One region of the Streptomyces sp. NPDC093071 genome, then DNA from elsewhere that is predicted to be linked to it. Evidence: riboswitches for the same ligand, from Rfam matches in the RefSeq annotation. Region 1 holds a riboswitch; each other region holds the start of a gene.

Region 1 (3,851 bases):
TCTTCCACTGCGCGCGGCGGCAGATCGACGCCGGGTACGGCCCGTACTTCTACCTCCCCAAGCTGGAGAACCGGTACGAGGCGCGGCTCTGGAACGACGTGTTCCTGCTCGCCCAGGAGCTCCTGGACATCCCCCGGGGCACCGTCCGCGCCACCGTCCTCATCGAGACGATCACGGCCGCGTTCGAGATGGAGGAGATCCTCCACGAGCTGCGGGAGCACGGCTCCGGGCTCAACGCGGGCCGCTGGGACTACCTGTTCAGCCTGATCAAGACCTTCGGCCACCGCTCCGACTTCCTGCTGCCCGACCGGGCGAAGGTGACGATGACGGCGCCGTTCATGCGGGCGTACACCGAACTGCTCGTGCGCACCTGCCACCGGCGCGGCGCCCACGCCATCGGCGCGATGGCCGCCCAGGTCCCCGCCGAGGACCCGGCCGCGCGCGAGGCCGTGCTCGCCACGGTCCGCCTGGACAAGGAGCGGGAGGCCGAGGACGGCTTCGACGGGTCGTGGGTGGCCCACCCCGGTCTGGTGGAGGTCTGCCGCGAGGCCTTCGACGGGGTGCTCGGGGAGCGCCCGCACCAGCTCGACCGGAGCCGCGAGGACGTGCGGGTGACCGCCGGGGACCTGCTCGCGGTGCGGCGGATCGGCGGCCCGCCGACCGAGGAGGGGGTCCGCACCAACATCGCCGTGGTGCTCCGCTACTACGACACCTGGATCCGGGGCCGGGGCTCCGTCGCCCTGGACGGCCTGGTGGAGGACGCCGCGACCGCCGAGATCGCCCGCGTCCAGATCTGGCAGTGGCTCCGGCGCCGGGTCCTGGAGCGCGACACCGTCCTGGAGCTGCTCGATCGGGAACTGGACGCGCTCGGCGCCGAGTTCCCGTGGGCGGCGCTCGACGAGGTGCGGGAGCTCTTCGAGAGCACCGCGCTCGCCGCCGAACTGCCGCTCTTCTTCACCCCGGAGGCGTACTCGCGCCACCTCGTCCGGACCGTCACGGCCACCGAGGTGCCGGCGTGAGCGGCATCCGGCGCGTGGGCGTCGTGGGCGGCGGCCAGATGGGCGCGGGCATCGCCGAGGTGTGCGCGCGGGCCGGGCTCTCCACCGTGATCTGCGAGGCGGACGGCAGGGCAGCGCGGGCCGCGCGCGAGCGCGTCGCCGTCTCCCTCGAACGGGCCGTCCAGCGCGGCAAGCTGGACCGCCCCTCCGCCGAGGCGGCGCTCGCCCGGATCACGGCCACCGCCGAACTGTCCGACCTCGCGGACCGGCAGCTCGTCGTCGAGGCGGTCGTCGAGGACCCCGCCGTCAAGACCGGGGTGTTCGCCGCGCTCGACAAGATCGTCACCGATCCGGCGGCGGTCCTCGCCACCAACACCTCGTCCCTGCCGGTCATGCGGCTCGCCATGGCCACCGAGCACGCCGACCGGGTCGTGGGGCTGCACTTCTTCAACCCCGTGCCCGTGCTGCCGCTCGTGGAGATCGTCACGACCCTCCACACCTCGGCGGAGACGGCGGCCGCGGTGACGTCCTTCGCGACCGGGACCCTGGGCAAGACCGCCATCGGCTCCCGCGACCGGGCCGGGTTCGTCGTCAACGCCCTGCTCGTCCCGTACCTGTTGTCCGCGATCCGGATGACGGAGTCGGGCTTCGCGTCCACCACGGACGTCGACCGGGGCATGGAGCTGGGCTGCGCCCACCCGATGGGGCCGCTGCGGCTCGCGGACCTGATCGGGCTCGACACGGTCGCCTCCATCGCGGACTCGCTGTACGAGGAGTTCAAGGAGCCCCTGTACGCCCCTCCCCCGCTGCTCCTGCGGATGGTGGAGGCGGGGCTGCTCGGCCGGAAGACCGGCCGGGGGTTCCACACGTACGACCGGGCGGAGACGCCCGGACGGCCGGCCTGAGGGGGCCGGCACCCGCCGCCGGGGAGGGATCCGGTGGAGGGTCCCGAGAGAGGACCCGGCGGCGGTACGGCGAGGGGCCGGGGACGGGTGGTGCCGTCCCCGGCCCCGCTGCCGTGCCGCCGGGCCCGTACGCACACCCGTGCCCGTATGCCCGCCGTGCCCGTATGCCCGTACGCCCACCCAGGCCCGTACGCCCATACGCCCACCCCGCCCGTTCACCCGTCCGTCTCACCTTCTCGTCCGAATGGCGAGATACCCGTCCCCGGTCCCGGAACGGACCCCGTAGGCTGGCCCGGCAGCTGGTTCGCCCCGTCCGCCAGGCGGGATGCGTCGTAAGAGGGAACCCGGTGGGAATCCGGGACTGCCCCGCAGCGGTGAGCGGGAACGACCGCCGTCATACGCACTGGGCCCGGGACGGGTCTGGGAAGCGACGGCCAGTAGGAACACCTCCTCGTGAGGACGTGCCCGCGAGTCCGAAGACCTGCCCGTTGCCCGCACGCGGACGATTCCGCGCGCGGACATCCCGGTGACCTCGAGGGCGGGTCGGCGCACATACCAGGCGGACGACCGCGCCCCGCCGCGCGTGCCCGTACCGCCCGGTCCGTCGCCCCTTCGCGCCCCCGTCCCGTCGCCGGGACCTCAGGGATTCATCTCGCGAAGGAGATCTCCGTGACCACGAAGTCCGCAGCCGCGGCAGCACGGGCCACCGTGTACGGCTACCCCCGTCAGGGCCGTGACCGGGAGCTGAAGAAGGCGATCGAGGGCTACTGGAAGGGCCGCGTCACCGCCGACGCCCTCCGGTCCACCGCCGCCGAACTGCGCCGAACGAACTGGAAGCAGCTGGCCGAGGGCGGCGTCCACGAGGTGCCGACCGGCGACTTCTCGTACTACGACCACGTCCTGGACACCACCGTCATGGTGGGCGCGATCCCCGCGCGGCACCGCGAGGCCGTCGCGGCCGACGCCCTGGACGGCTACTTCGCCATGGCGCGCGGCACGCAGGACGTCGCCCCGCTGGAGATGACGAAGTGGTTCGACACCAACTACCACTACCTGGTGCCGGAGCTGGGCCCCGACACCGTCTTCACCGCCGACTCCGCCAAGCAGGTCGCGGAGCTGGAGGAGGCCCTCGCCCTGGGGCTGACCGCCCGCCCGGTCCTGGTCGGGCCCGTCACCTACCTGCTGCTCGCCAAGCCCGCGCCGGGCGTGGCGGCCGACTTCGACCCGCTGACCCTGCTCGACCGGCTCCTGCCGGTGTACGCGGAGGTCCTCGCCGACCTGAGGGCGGCCGGTGCCGCGTGGGTGCAGCTCGACGAGCCCGCGCTGGTGCAGGACCGGACCCCGGCCGACCTGAACGCCGCCGCGCGCGCCTACCGCGACCTCGGCGCGCTCACCGACCGGCCGAAGCTGCTCGTCGCCTCGTACTTCGACCGGCTCGGCGACGCCCTGCCCGTCCTGGCCAAGGCCCCGGTCGAGGGCCTCGCGCTCGACTTCACCGGCCCGGCGGCGGCCAACCTGGACGCCCTGGCCGCCGTCGGCGGCCTGCCCGGCAAGCGGCTCGTCGCCGGGGTGGTCGACGGACGCAACATCTGGGTCAACGACCTGGAGAAGTCCCTGGCCGTCCTCGGCACCCTGCTCGGCCTCGCCGACCGGGTCGACGTCTCCACCTCCTGCTCCCTGCTCCACGTGCCGCTCGACGCCGCGGCCGAGAAGGACGTCGACCCGCAGATCCTGCGCTGGCTCTCCTTCGCGAAGCAGAAGACCATCGAGATCACGACGCTGGCCGAGGGCCTGTCCCGGGGCACCCACGCCATCGCGGGCGAGCTGGCCGCCAACCGCGCCGCCCTCGCCTCCCGCGCGAACTCCCCCCTCACCCGGAACCCGGCCGTGCGGGCCCGCACCGAGGCCGTCACCGACACCGACTCCCGGCGCTCGCGGCCGTACGCCG
Region 2 (3,851 bases), on a different contig from region 1:
ACAGCTTGCCGATGGTGGGCGTCTCCAGGAACAGGTTCAGCGACTGCGACTGGTCCAGGAACGGGGTGCGGGCGGCGGCCATGTCGATCAGGCCGCGCTGCGGGATCTCCCAGGCCGTGCGGTACAGGTCGCGCACCTCGGCCGGGACCCAGGTGAAGCCCTGCACCGAGCCGTTGGAGTCGCGCAGCGCCTCGCGGGTCTGCGCGTCCCACACGCCGAGCTTCTTCAGCTCGTCCACCAGGTACGAGTTGACCTGGAGGAACTCGCCCGACAGCGTCTCGCGCTTGAACAGGTTGGAGACCTGCGGCTCGATGCACTCGTACACGCCGGCGATCGAGGCGATCGTCGCGGTCGGCGCGATGGCGAGGAGGAGGCTGTTGCGCATGCCGACGGCGGCGATCCGCTCGCGCAGCGCGGACCAGCGCTCCGGCCAGTTCAGCTCGACGTCGTAGTGGTCGGGGTGCAGCACGCCGCGGGCCGCGCGGGTCTTCTCCCAGGCCGGGAGCGGGCCGTTGCGCTCGGCGAGGTCGGCGGAGGCCTCGTACGCGGCGAGCATGATCCGCTCGGCGATCCGGGTGGAGAGCGCCCGCGCCTCGGGGGAGTCGAAGGGCAGCTTCAGCTGGAAGAAGACGTCCTGGAGGCCCATGGCGCCCAGGCCGACCGGACGCCAGCGGGAGTTGGAGCGGCCCGCCTGCTCGGTCGGGTAGAAGTTGATGTCGACGACCCGGTCGAGGAAGGTGACGGCCGTGCGGACGGTCGCGTCCAGGCGCTCCCAGTCGATGTCCGAACCGACCACGAACGCGCCGAGGTTGACCGAGCCCAGGTTGCAGACCGCGGTCTCGCCGTCGTCGGTGACCTCCAGGATCTCCGTGCAGAGGTTCGAGGAGTGGACGGTGTGGCCGGGCTCGGCGGTCTGGTTGGCCGTCCGGTTCGAGGCGTCCTTGAAGGTCATCCAGCCGTTGCCGGTCTGGGCCAGGGTCCGCATCATCCGGCCGTACAGGTCGCGGGCCGGCATCGTCTTGCGGGCCAGGCCGGCCGCCTCGGCCTTGCGGTAGGCGGCGTCGAACTCCTCGCCCCACAGGTCGACCAGCTCGGGCACGTCCGAGGGGGAGAACAGCGACCACTCGGCGTCGGCGTTCACGCGGCGCATGAACTCGTCCGGGATCCAGTGCGCCAGGTTCAGGTTGTGCGTGCGGCGCTGGTCCTCGCCCGTGTTGTCGCGGAGCTCCAGGAACTCCTCGATGTCCGCGTGCCAGGTCTCCAGGTAGACGGCGGCGGCGCCCTTGCGGCGGCCGCCCTGGTTCACGGCGGCGACGGAGGCGTCGAGGGTCTTCAGGAACGGCACGATGCCGTTGGAGTGCCCGTTGGTGCCGCGGATCAGCGAACCGCGGGCGCGGATGCGGGAGTACGAGAGGCCGATGCCGCCCGCGTGCTTCGAGAGGCGCGCGACCTGGTGGTAGCGGTCGTAGATGGAGTCCAGCTCGTCCTGCGGGGAGTCCAGGAGGTAGCAGGAGGACATCTGCGGGTGGCGGGTGCCGGAGTTGAAGAGCGTGGGGGAGGACGGCAGGTAGTCCAGGCGGCTCATCAGGCCGTACAGCGCGGCCACCTCGTCGAGCGCGCGGACGCTCTCGTCCTCGGCCAGGCCGCAGGCGACGCGCAGCATGAAGTGCTGCGGGGTCTCGATCACCTTGCGGGTGATCGGGTGGCGCAGCAGGTAGCGCGAGTAGAGGGTGCGCAGGCCGAAGTAGCCGAAGCGGTCGTCGCCGGCCCGGTCGATCGTGGCGTCGAGGCGGTCGGCGTGCAGCGCGACGAACTCGGCGGTGCGGTCGGCGATCAGGCCCTCGCGGTGGCCGACGGCGACCGAGGAGGAGAAGTTCACCGAGCCCTGGGAGGCGGCCTCGTCCGCGATGGTGATGGTGAGGAGCCGGGCGGCGAGCCGGGAGTACGCCGGGTCCTCGGCGATCAGGCCGGCGGCCGCCTCGGTGGCCAGCTCGCGCAGCTCCGCCTCGTCCGCGGCGGCGCTGCGGCCGCGGAGCGCGGCGGCGGCGACCCGGCCGGGGTCGGTGTCGGGGAGATCGGCGGTGAGGTCGGTCAGGGTCCGCAGCAGTACGGTCCCGGGGCCGTCGCTCTCGACCGCGGAAGCCTCGGCCGAAGCCGGATCGGCGGGCGCGATGGTCACGTGGGGGCTCTCCCTCGCTCGGCTCGGGGCCTCGGCGGGGGAAAGGGCGGACGGGCGGGCGTCCACGCACGACGCACCGCGTCCACCGGCCCACTCCGCGAGGCCCGGACGTCTGTGACACCCGGAACGGAAGGACCGGGCGCACTGTCGGCAGGTGTTCGGACTCACCCCGGACGAAACCGCACGAAGTACACCGTTGCGGGACAGTTCCGGATTCGCGCCGGATTCCCCTGCGTCGACAGCGAGGACGAGCATACATGTGGGGGGCGCCGCTCGCGGAACCCCCCACATGTTGTGTCGCCCCTGGGACGTGACGCGAGTTCAGAAGTCCAGGGAGTAGGTGCGCAGAGAGTGATCGGGGATCGGCTCCCAGTCCCGGTGCGGGGTGCGGACGAAGCCCATGCGCTCGTAGATCCGGTGCGCCGCGACCATCTCGGCGCCCGTGGAGAGCACGATCCTGGCACACCCCGGAAGGGCCCTCGCGCGGTCGACACAGGCCCGTACGAGTGCCTCCCCGACGCCCCGGCCGCGGGCCTCCCGGGCGACCGCGAGCATCCGGAACTCGGCCTCCCCGGCCACGGCGATGTCGGCCCATGGGGTGCCGCCGGGGGCGAAGGTCACCCCGCCGACGATCCGCCCCGCCGCGTCCCCGGTGTCCTCCGCGACGAGGACCTCGCTCTCGCGGGCCCGCCGCGCCGTGTCCCGCAGCACCGCCAGGTAGGAGTCGTCCGCCCCGTGCGCCAGCAGCCCGTCGTCCAGATAGGTGCGCCCGGTCAGCTCGCCGAGCACCTCGTACTCCTCGGGCCGTACCGCCCTGATCGTGAAGTCCATGGGGGAAAGTGTGCCCGCCGGGAACGCGACGGGGCCCGGGGCCTCCTGGCGGAGGTCCCGGGCCCTTGGCGCCGGTGGGTCAGTGCGTGGGGACGGTGACCTTCTCCATCTCGGTCTTCACGCCCGGGTCGCCGGCGTCGGCCGTGTAGTCCGACGGGGAGGTCTCGTCGATGCCCTCGGGGGCCTTGACGGCCTTGAGGACGAAGGTGAGGACGACGGTGACCAGGACGTTGAGCACGAAGGCGGTGAGGCCGATGTAGCCGATCTCGCCGATGCCCGGGATCTCGGCGGAGGAGCCGCCGAAGTGCTTCTGGGTCGGGCTGGCGACGCCGTACGCGGCGGCCGTGCCGTAGACCATGCCGACGGCCCAGCCGGCGAGCAGCGCCCAGCGGTGGAACCAGCGGGTGAACAGGCCGCCGACCAGCGCCGGGAAGGTCTGCAGGATCCAGATGCCGCCGAGCAGCTGGAAGTTGATCGCGACCGTCTTGTCCATGGTGAGGACGAAGGCCAGGGCGCCGACCTTCACCAGGAGCGAGACGATCTTGGAGACCTTGGTCTCCTGCGCCGGGGTCGCGTCCTTCTTGATGAAGTCCTTGTAAATGTTCCTGGTGAAGAGGTTGGCGGCGGCGATCGACATGATCGCGGCCGGGACGAGCGCGCCGATGCCGATCGCGGCGAACGCGACGCCCGCGAACCAGTCCGGGAACATGGTCTCGAAGAGCTGCGGGATGGCGAGCTGGCCGTTCTTCACCTGGATCCCGGCGGCGATCGCCATGAAGCCCAGCAGCGCGAGCAGGCCCAGCATCAGGGAGTACAGCGGCAGGATCGTGGTGTTGCGGCG
Region 3 (3,851 bases), on a different contig from region 1:
TACGCCACCGGGACCGGGATCGGCACGTTGACGCCGACCATGCCGGTGTCGACCCGGCGCGCGAACTCGCGGGCGGTGTCGCCGTCCCGGGTGAAGACGGCGACGCCGTTCCCGTAAGCGTGCTCGCTGGGCAGCCGCAGCGCCTCCTCGAAGTCGGCGGCGCGCACAACGCACAGCACCGGGCCGAAGATCTCCTCGCGGTGGATGCGCATCTCCGGGGTGACCCGGTCGAAGAGCGTGGCCCCCGCGAAGAAGCCGTCCTCGTGGCCGGGGAGGGTGAAGCCGCGTCCGTCGACGACGAGTTCGGCCCCCTCCTCCACGCCGATGTCGACGTAGCGGGTGACCCGCTCCAGGGCGTCCCGGCTCACCAGCGGCCCGAAGTCGGCCTCCGGGTCGTCGGAGCGGCCGATCCGGAGGGCGGCGACGCGCTCCTTGAGCGCGGCCACCAGCCGGTCGGCGGTCTCCTCGCCGACCGGCACGGCGACGGAGATCGCCATGCAGCGCTCGCCCGCCGAGCCGTAACCGGCCCCCACCAGGGCGTCGACGGCCTGGTCGAGGTCGGCGTCGGGCATCACGATCATGTGGTTCTTGGCGCCGCCGAAGCACTGGGCGCGCTTGCCGTGGGCGGCGGCCGTCGCGTAGATGTGCGCGGCGATCGGGGTGGACCCGACGAAGCCGAGGGCCTGCACCCTGGGGTCTTCGAGGAGGGTGGTGACGGCCTCCTCGCCGCCGTTGACGACGTTGAGGACACCGGCCGGGAGCCCCGCCTCCAGGAACAGCTCCGCGAGCCGCAGCGGCACGGAGGGATCGCGTTCGGACGGCTTGAGGACGAAGGCGTTCCCGCAGGCCAGGGCGGGCGCGGCCTGCCACAGCGGAATCATCGCGGGGAAGTTGAACGGGGTGATGCCGGCGACGACGCCGAGCGGGCTGCGCAGGGAGTGCACGTCGATGCCCGTTCCGGCGTTGTCGGTGAACTCCCCCTTGAGCAGGTGGGGGATGCCCGCGGCGAACTCCACGACCTCCAGGCCGCGTTGCAGGTCGCCGTGCGCGTCTGCGACGGTCTTGCCGTGCTCGGCCGACAACAGCCGCGCCAGCGCGTCGCGTTCGTCCTCGACGAGCTGGAGGAACCGCAGCAGCACGCGGGCCCGCCGCTGCGGGTTCCACGCGCCCCACTCGCGCTGGGCGGCGACCGCGTCCGCGATCGCGTGCTCGGTGTCGGCACGGCCCGCGAGCGGGACGCGGGCCCGGACGGTGCCGGTGTTGGGGTCGTACACGTCGCCGAAGAGGCCCGACGTGCCGGCGGTGTGCTTGCCGCCGATGAAATGGGTGAGTTCACGGACCATGGGGGCCTGCTCTCGTCAGGTCGGATCCGGGGATGGCACGGCGGACCGCCGGTCGCACCGGGTGGGTGCGCCGAGGGGGAACGCCGTGGGACGGGGCGGCGCGGGGCCGCCGAAGAGCTAGGTGAGAGCGGGGGTCGCCGCTCGCTCCGCCGGATCACCAGGGTCGTGGGTACGGACCGGTGCCATGCGTGTCTGCTCCATCCTCGTGGACAACACGGAACGTTCCGCGGCCGGTATCCTGACTCCCGGATCTCCGCGTGCCGCCCGTCTTCCCGACAGACCTCGTCAGTGACGTGTGGACGGCGGCACGCTCCCCGGTCACAGTGGCGGGACCGTGCCGGATTCACACCGGCTTCCCTGCACCGCGGACCTTGTGCCACGAACATATAGTTGGACGTCCTAGTAAGTCCACCCCCTCATCCCGCCGATGGCGCGTGTCGGACCGGAGTCGGCCCGCGCCGGCGGCGGTGGTCGGCGGCCACCACCACGACGCCGCCCGGGGCCTGCTGTTCCTGTCGCCCTGGCTCAGCGACGGACAGCGCGCCTTCCGGCTCGCCACCCAGCTCGCCCTGCTCGAACGGGGCGACCCGATCGACGAGGCGATCCGCCCGGCCGCGTTCTCCTCCGCACGGGCCACCGGCCTCGCCCGCATCGGACTCGCCACCTACTTCGCGGGCGCGCTGCTCCTGCCGTACACGGCCTTCCGCGACGCCGCCGAAGGCGTCCGCTACGACGTGGAGCTGCTCCAGCGGCCCGGCCACCGGGGCGTGCCCTTCTCGTTCCTGCGCGTGGACCGCGCCGGCGACATCTCCAAACGCCAGTCCGCCACCGACTTCCACTTCTCCCGGCTCGGCGGCACCTGCCCGCTGTGGACGGTGTACGAGGCGTTCTCCTCGCCCGGCCGCATCCTCACTCAGGTCGCCGAGATGCCCGACGGCAAGCGGTTCTTCCGGGTCGCCCGCACCGTCCACAGGGGCGGCCACGGACACCGTGCCGCACGGGCCGAGTTCGCCGTCGCCCTCGGCTGCGAACTCCGCCACGCCCACCGGCTCGTCTACGCGGAGGGCGTGGCGCTCGACGACCCGCGCGCCGCCACCCCGGCCGGCGCGCCCACGTGCCCTATCCGCTGGTCACGGACGGCTGACGGACGACCCCGGAGGCCGGCACCGGTGCCGGCCCCCGGGGGAGGGCGAACGTCAGAAGGACGTCCAGGTGAACGTCACCTGGTCCCCGTTCTCGATCTCGAACTGGCAGCCGCCGACCGGCGTCGACACCCCGTTGACCGAGATGTTCCAGTACGCGGAGCCGCCGCCGCTCACGCCCTTGACGGTCTCCACCGCGTAGTCGTCGAAGGACGCGTACCAGGTGCCGTCCCACGAGAAGGAGTTGCGCTTCGCCGCGTGGTCCAGGGCGGCCGTCGGCGTCGGGACCTTCGTGGCGTGGGCGCCGCCGTTGGTGCCGTCGCACTTGTGGGTGCCGCCGGTCGCCGTGGTGACGTCGTGGCCCCACGTGAAGATCTTCTTCTTGAAGAGCAGCCCGTCCGGGCCCTGGACGGTGACGGTCACCCGCACCGGCGCGTTCGTGAACGCGGCGGGGGAGTGGGCCTGGGCGGCCGGGGCGGTGGTGAGGGCGAGGCCGAGGGCCGCGGTGGTCACGGCGGCACGGCGTAGCAGGGTCTGGCGCACGGATTTCCTCTCGGTGAAGGGATGGAGCGGGAATCAGCCGGTCGCGTCGCCCCGGCCCGCGAAGCGGACCGGAGCCTGGAAACGGGCCTTGCGGGCGGCGCGGCGGAAGACGGTGAGGACGGCGGGGCCGGCCAGGGTCACGCAGACGAAGTTGGTGACGGCCCGACCGGTGTCCCACCCGAGCGAGGTCGCCAGGTCGAACGCCAGATAGCGCTGGAACTGCTCGGTGAACGGCAGCCCCGGCAGGTACGCGATCGAGCTGTTCGGATCCAGCGAGAACGGCCAGAACGACAGGTTGAGCAGGAAGCCGAACAGGTACCCGGAGAGCGAGCCGTAGACGGCGAGCATCAGGACCTCCCGCCGGCCGGTCGCCTTCGGGAGGAACCCGGCGAGCATCCCCACGAAGGCGCAGCCGAACATCTGGTACGGCATCCAGGGCCCGACCCCGCCGGTGATCAGCGCCGAGGCGAACAGGGACGTGCAACCCAGGGTGAAGCCGAACCCGGGGCCGTACACCCGCCCCGCGAGCACCAGCAGGAAGAAGACCGTCTCGATGCCGGCCGTGCCGGCGCCGAGCGGCCGGACGGCCGCGTTGACGGCGGACAGCACCCCCAGCATGGCGAGCGCCTTGGAGTTGATGCCGCCCTCGGCGATCTCGGAGATCACCACGCAGAGCACGATCACCAGGAGCACGCCGAAGATCAGCGGCGGGGCGTAGTGCGACCCGAACTTCCCCGGCGCGACGAGGAACGGCCAGAAGAACGCGACGAGCCCGAGGAAGGCGGCCATCGCGATGACGATCCCGGCGCGCGGCCCGATCCGG

The links. A riboswitch is a leader RNA that binds a small molecule or an ion and turns the genes downstream of it on or off. The one in region 1 is predicted to bind cobalamin.
Region 2: another riboswitch for cobalamin. It lies ahead of ACIQD7_RS27415 (ribonucleoside-diphosphate reductase subunit alpha); the one in region 1 lies ahead of metE (5-methyltetrahydropteroyltriglutamate--homocysteine S-methyltransferase).
Region 3: another riboswitch for cobalamin. It lies ahead of ACIQD7_RS07555 (CoA-acylating methylmalonate-semialdehyde dehydrogenase); the one in region 1 lies ahead of metE (5-methyltetrahydropteroyltriglutamate--homocysteine S-methyltransferase).

Annotation. Positions count from the first base shown of each region.
Region 1 covers NZ_JBIVPH010000001.1:793,752-797,602, forward strand. The annotation lists gene aceB (malate synthase A) at 1-1,019, shown strand, start outside; gene ACIQD7_RS03280 (3-hydroxybutyryl-CoA dehydrogenase) at 1,016-1,903, shown strand; cobalamin riboswitch at 2,237-2,386, shown strand; gene metE (5-methyltetrahydropteroyltriglutamate--homocysteine S-methyltransferase) at 2,573-3,851, shown strand, end outside.
Region 2 covers NZ_JBIVPH010000009.1:102,722-106,572, reverse strand. The annotation lists gene ACIQD7_RS27415 (ribonucleoside-diphosphate reductase subunit alpha) at 1-2,179, opposite strand, end outside; cobalamin riboswitch at 2,311-2,451, opposite strand; gene ACIQD7_RS27410 (GNAT family N-acetyltransferase) at 2,501-3,010, opposite strand; gene mctP (monocarboxylate uptake permease MctP) at 3,090-3,851, opposite strand, start outside.
Region 3 covers NZ_JBIVPH010000002.1:379,028-382,878, reverse strand. The annotation lists gene ACIQD7_RS07555 (CoA-acylating methylmalonate-semialdehyde dehydrogenase) at 1-1,343, opposite strand, end outside; cobalamin riboswitch at 1,554-1,739, opposite strand; partial or broken gene ACIQD7_RS07550 (short-chain fatty acyl-CoA regulator family protein) at 1,820-2,575, shown strand; gene ACIQD7_RS07545 (DUF4430 domain-containing protein) at 2,540-3,028, opposite strand; gene ACIQD7_RS07540 (ECF transporter S component) at 3,062-3,817, opposite strand.